DNA from 2 places in the Paenibacillus sp. FSL L8-0502 genome. Region 1 is predicted to be linked to the other one. Evidence: a T-box and tRNA genes for the amino acid it is inferred to sense, from the RefSeq annotation. Region 1 holds a T-box; the other holds one or more tRNA genes.
What was found. The T-box of region 1 lies ahead of NSQ57_RS18850 (valine--tRNA ligase). A T-box ahead of a tRNA ligase gene usually reads a tRNA of that ligase, here a tRNA-Val.
Positions count from the first base shown of each region.

Region 2: it encodes a tRNA-Val, which carries the amino acid that the T-box ahead of NSQ57_RS18850 (valine--tRNA ligase) is inferred to sense. The anticodon was not compared.

Region 1 is NZ_CP151958.1:4,335,916-4,339,136, reverse strand. Features, by position in the region: gene NSQ57_RS18855 (LysM peptidoglycan-binding domain-containing protein) at 1-1,013, shown strand, start outside; T-box leader at 1,085-1,369, shown strand; gene NSQ57_RS18850 (valine--tRNA ligase) at 1,423-3,221, shown strand, end outside.
Region 2 is NZ_CP151958.1:3,614,727-3,617,947, forward strand. Features, by position in the region: gene NSQ57_RS15600 (hypothetical protein) at 1-79, opposite strand, end outside; gene NSQ57_RS15605 (MBL fold metallo-hydrolase) at 281-1,039, shown strand; gene NSQ57_RS15610 (DUF3892 domain-containing protein) at 1,162-1,398, opposite strand; gene NSQ57_RS15615 (GNAT family N-acetyltransferase) at 1,486-1,929, opposite strand; tRNA gene NSQ57_RS15620 (tRNA-Val) at 2,055-2,126, shown strand; gene nirD (nitrite reductase small subunit NirD) at 2,376-2,705, opposite strand; gene nirB (nitrite reductase large subunit NirB) at 2,718-3,221, opposite strand, start outside.

The DNA.
Region 1 (3,221 bases):
GTCTAAACATTACAGGCGTTCTTTCTTTGCATGGTGTGGAAAGCTCGCACGCGGAAGAGACGGCGGTCTGGTTGGATGAGGAATTTACCGTAGTGCATGCACCTGAGCATCCGGTTCAATCCCTTTCCGCCGATGAAGAGTATCGTCAGGCAGAGGCCTATTCTACCAATGATTCTACCAATGATTCGACCTCTGATTACGTTACAGATCCTGAAACCTCCTACAGTGTGCCAGTACAACAGGAGTCCGTTTCCTGGGAACAGCTGTCTGAGGACCAAGGGGAACAGCAATCATCGTCGGAACAGCAAGCTTATGAGCCAGCAGTAGATCCTAACCGATTCTATGAGCCTTGGACGGGCAAAGCAGTTGAAGATAACTCTCCCGAGGTCAAACATGAGCATGGGTCTCCGGAAGTGTGGGGATTTCAGCAAAAGGAAGCATGGGCAGGGGGAAATGAGTCCAAAGTATCTTCCGCATCTCCTAATGTAAATTATGACCCTTTGCTGTCTGAACCGCATCCTGCTACGGAGTCCGAGGTCTATCTGGAGCCACAGTTGGAAGCGAGTCAAGTAGATAGCTTCGACTTCAGGCCTGAAGCGTCAGAACAGGTGAATCACGAGGCCCATGACACTTTTACTGAGGATAAGCCAGAGATGCGTGTGGCGCTTAACAGTAAAAAGGATGAAGAGGCAGACGAGCCAGACCCGGTTGTCTACTCATCATTGCTCCAATCCAGCCGTTCGGTGAAAGAAGCGGAATACCAGCAGCAATTGGAGCAGGAGCCGCAGGATCAGAAAGCCGAAGAAGAGCGGGAGAATGCCAAGTGGAAGAACCTTTTTTTTCATACACAAGATGAAACACCTTTTCGTAAGGTGCGGTTATGCATAGTACAGCGCGAGGATACACTGGAAACCATAGCTGACCGTTATCAGCTCAGCACGCGTGAGCTTCAACTGTATAACAGATTGGCGGAGCATCATGTGGAAGAAGGACAGGTATTGTACATCCCTTGATCCGGTTGCTGAAAAATGCACAGCGGGTGTTGACTATAGTCAATGGGAAATGTATGATGTGGTATAGTTATTGAAAGACTGAGATCGGGAAGAGTAGGCAGCAAGCCCTTCAGAGAGTGGAATTGCAGCGCTGTGAGGTTCCGCAGGAAGCTACTGGCCGAAGTCACCCGGGAGTCGCCTGTTTGAACGGTTCCTCATTTAATTCCTACGGAAGATAAGAGGTTCACGGTAGAATAAGGCCGGTCCGCAACCGTTATCTGCATAAAGTGTCACACCATGTGTAATGGATCAGTGGATACATACACTAGGGGTGAAACAAAGGTGGTACCGCGAGAGAACAGCCTTTCGTCCTTTGAGGATGAAGGGCTTTTTTTATTTGCCAATTGAAAAATCATGGAGGTATCCTGATATGTCAGAACAAGACAACAAGACAACCTTGGAAATGCCAACAACGTACGATCCAAAATCAGCAGAACAAAAATGGTACAAAACGTGGATGGAGAAGGGCTATTTCCGCGCTGGGCAACATCCAGAGGCAGAGCCTTTTACAATCGTTATTCCACCACCGAATGTTACAGGTATGTTGCATATTGGACATGCTCTTGACTTTACTTTGCAGGATATTATTATTCGCGCCAAGCGGATGCAGGGCTATGATGCCTTGTGGCTGCCAGGGGCAGACCATGCGGGTATTGCTACCCAAACAAAGGTAGAGCAAAAGCTGCGTGAAGAAGGCCTGACACGTTATGATTTGGGCCGCGAGAAGTTTTTGGAGAAAGTGTGGGAGTGGAAGGATCTTTACCTAGATAATATCCATAACCAATGGGAAAAGATGGGCTTTTCTCTCGATTATTCTCGTGAGCGTTTTACGCTGGATGAGGGACTGTCCCAAGCGGTACGCGAGGTATTCGTTAAACTGTACAAGAAGGGTCTGATTTATCGCGGTAAACGCATCATAAACTGGGACCCTGCTGCACGTACTGCATTATCGGACATTGAGGTGGAATACAAAGAGGTGAACGGAAATCTGTATCACCTGCAATATCCACTGAAAGACGGTAGCGGATTTATTACGGTAGCCACTACACGTCCTGAAACGATGCTGGGCGATACAGCTGTAGCTGTACACCCGGAAGATGAACGCTACAAGCAAATGATCGGCAAAACGCTTGTGCTCCCAATCATCGGACGGGAAATTCCGGTCATTGCGGATGATTATGTTGATAAAGATTTCGGTAGCGGCGCGGTTAAAATTACACCGGCTCACGACCCGAATGACTTTGAAATGGGACAACGTCACCAGCTGCCACAAATTACAGTGATGGACGAAACGGGAACGATGAATGCCGAAGCAGGCAAATATCAGGGCCTTGATCGTAGCGATTGCCGTAAGCAAATCGTCGCTGATCTGAAAGAGCAGGGCGTACTGATTCGTATTGAAGAGCACGTACATCAAGTAGGCCACAGCGAGCGTACAGGTGTAGTTGTAGAACCTTATCTGTCCACACAATGGTTTGTGGAAATGAAGCCTCTGGCAGCTAAAGCCATTGAAGTGCAGAAGGCTGGCAACGGGGTAAACTTTGTACCGGATCGCTTTGAACGTACTTATCTGCATTGGATTGAAAATGTGCGTGACTGGTGTATTTCCCGTCAATTATGGTGGGGACACCGTATTCCGGCTTGGTACGATGAGGATACCGGAGAAGTGATTGTATCGGCGGAGGACCCTACAACTTTGCCTGAGTATGCTGGCAGAAAGCTAAAACAGGATGAGGATGTGCTGGATACTTGGTTCAGCTCGGCTTTGTGGCCGTTTTCGACACTGGGCTGGCCTGAGCAGACAGAGGACCTCAAACGCTACTATCCGACTAATGTCTTGGTTACAGGCTATGACATTATTTATTTCTGGGTATCGCGTATGATTTTTACAGCACTCGAGTTTACGGAAGAGATTCCGTTCAAGGACGTACTTATGCACGGGTTGGTTCGTGATGCGGACGGTAGAAAAATGTCCAAATCCCTCGGCAACGGTGTTGATCCGCTCGACGTGATTGACCAATATGGTACCGATGCCATGCGTTATATGATTTCCACCAGTAGCACGCCTGGGCAAGACCTTCGTTTCCGCTGGGAGCGGGTGGAGCAGGCCCGCAACTTTGCCAATAAAATCTGGAATGCGTCACGCTTTGCGCTGATGAATCTGGAATG
Region 2 (3,221 bases), 720 kb from region 1:
TGGCGGATTCCGCCGAAATGGCGGTCCCTCCCATTATTGAAAAGGCCATCATTAGGGCCATCACTCTTCTCCATTTCATCACTACTAATCCCTCCATCGTCATCTGTTAAAAACCTTCTGTCGTACATTTATACCTAGCTCAGCCGCACAAGTTGCGCTGTGTTTCACAAATTGTCCAAAGTTTTTACAGAAGGAGCCAAATCTTTAGTTCCAGCAGCATAGGTGGTAAAATACGACTGTAGAATGTCCTAGTACACAAAGTCTGGAGGATAGATCCATTATGAGCCTAACGATACAAATGCTTGGCACAGGCAGTGCCTTTGCCAAACATTATTACAACAACAACGCGCTGCTGGACAGCGGAGAAGGCAAACTGCTAATCGATTGTGGTACAACCGCTTCGTTAGCATTACACCAAATGCGCGTTCCTTTGCCTGATATTGACGCCATTTTAATCACACATATTCACGCAGATCATGTCGGAGGTTTGGAGGAATTCGGTTTTCAAATGAACATTCTCCATCGTCGCAAGCCTCTACTTTATATCGCCGAACCCCTAATCCACCCTTTATGGGAGCATACACTCAAGGGCGGGATGTCACAGCAGGGTATGATTGACAAGCTTGAAGATGTATTCGAGGTAAACGTAATAACGCTTGGTGTGCCCACTACATTAGTATCCGGTATCCAGGTGGAGCTGATCCCTACACGGCATATTCCTGGTAAAAACAGTTATTCCTTATTCATAAATGACCGACTTTTTTATAGTGCAGATATGGTTTTTGACCCTGATTTGCTTCATCATCTGGTGCATGAACGAGGATGTCGGAGTATTCTGCATGAGGTTCAATTACAAGGTGCCGGAGAAGTCCATACGACGTTGAACGAGCTGCTAAGCTTGGCGCCATCTCTTCAAGAGCGGATTCATTTGATGCACTATAGTGATGATATGGAACAATTCAGGGATAAAGCTGGCGTCATGTCCTTTCTGGAACAGCAACGATTATATCAACTTGCAGAGTTGGAACGTGCAGAGTAGCATGCTAAATACAGCTTAACAATTAACAAAAAGCCGCCTGGCTATCCTTTGTAGGAAAGCCAGGCGGCTTGCTAGTTCTTGAATATATTGATGAACTTGCATTCTAATGTTGCGAGTTAAGGTCAGAACAATGGCAGTTGATCCAGGTTATTAGAAGGATCTCCGTCGGCATCTCCCCGAATTCGTTTGCTGCCATCCTTGGCCTTGAAAACGTTAACGCCTGCAATTGAGCCTGTCTCAATCTCATTCAAAGCTTGGCTATAATCTAAAATTCGACCGGTAGATGTCTGAAAAGACGTAAGGTCGCCATCCCCGTTTTTACGTACTGCTGTAATTTGCTCCCGTTCTGTATTAGCCATGCTGTATCGCTCCTTATCCATAATATAGTGGAGGAACTTTTACTAGCATGCGCATTGTACAGATTTGTATGCACCTTGCGCTGCCGACTACAACTTTTTGCGCATACGAACATGCGGTATTCCCGCATCGTCAAAAGGTTCATCGGAGATCGTCTCGTAGCCAAGCTTTTCGTAAAACTTCTCGGCTTGACATTGGGCATCTAGCAACGAGTATCTTAACCCCAATTCACGTGCACGTTCCTCCAGTGCTAGCAGTAATACACGTCCATAGCCTGCGGCACGATGCTCCTTGAGAACGGCAATACGTTGCATTTTAGCTGTATCTTCCTCATAGTATGTCAACCGACCAGTGGCCACCATTTCACCATGTTCACAAATTAGCAAATGATGGGCCGTATCTCCCAGCTTGTCATAATGGTCAATTTCTAAATCGAGAGGAACCTTTTGCTCATCGACAAACACTTTGGTACGGATCGATATTGCCTCCTGTAGCTGCTCCTCTGTTGTTACACTTATAATTTCTGCGGCCATCACCTGTTCCCCCTATCATTAACTCCAAATTCGAATTATATATATAAATGGTCATGAAGTACAGGCTGACTTCTATTTTTTCACTTTACATATATGGTTAATACATGATATTATCTAATAACCGAAGGACGGTAGCTCAGCGGGAGAGCATTATCTTGACAGGGTAAGGGTCATGGGTTCGATCCCCATCCGTCCTATTCGTCAAAAGCCTTGATATTCAAGGCTTTTTTGTTTGTCTAGAGATAAATCCAGTTATCCTGTTTTTTAATCAAAATGATACTTATAAGATAAAAAAGCCGCCCGGAAAGATAGGGTCGACTTTTCTGTATACTCAGATCGTTGTAATTTAACAATGTCATTTTTTCTTCAGCAAAGCTTTTCACCTTAATCCTTCTATTTATATAGAAGAAAAAAAACAGGACCTCAGCACAATACGCATAGAACTCTTAGATTACGATATAAACCGCCCCGCTCTCACCGTCAATCTCCGTCGGGTAAGCAGTCACACATCCAGTATCTGGCTCTTGCACCCGGCCAGTGGAAAGGTCAACTTTCCAGTCATGGAGCGGACAATGGATTGCTGAGCCACATATCATTCCTTCGGATAACCGTCCCCCTTTGTGCGGACAACGATTCTCAAGTGCATGCACGCTGCCATCGCTCAGACGGAATACAGCTATTTCTGTATCATGAATGCGAACTGTCCTTGCTCCACGTCGGTCAATTTCGTTCAAATTAGCTATTCTGATTCTGTTGGTTGTCGTATTGGTCTCCATTTTGTCAGCCCCCTATTCCATTACTGGCTTAAGTTCCGGCAGCTGCACAAAATTTTTGCGCAGCTCTTCGTTGTGAATAATTTCGTGCCACGGATCAGTCGTCGTGCTTAATGTCTCTTCAATTCTGGTCACCAGTTGCTTCCTCGTCTCTGCATCCGAAAGTGCCTGTTTGATGGATTCCACTCCGACCCGTTCCAACCAATGGGCTGTGCGTTCGTTCCAATTGGCCTGCTCACGATAATACTGCAGATAGGCACCGGTCCATTCCATCACTTCATCCTCGGTTCTAACGGTACAAAGTAGTTCAGCTGCCCGAACCTTGATACCCCCGTTACCTCCAACGTAGATCCCCCAGCCACCGTCAATAGCAACGACGCCCAAATCCTTGATCGTCGCTTCAGCGCAGTTACGCGGGCAACCGGACACAGCCAGTTTGACTTTGGATGGAGCATTCAGACGTTCAAATGCCTTTTCCAACCGGATGCCCATCCCCATAGCATCCTGAGTGCCAAAGCG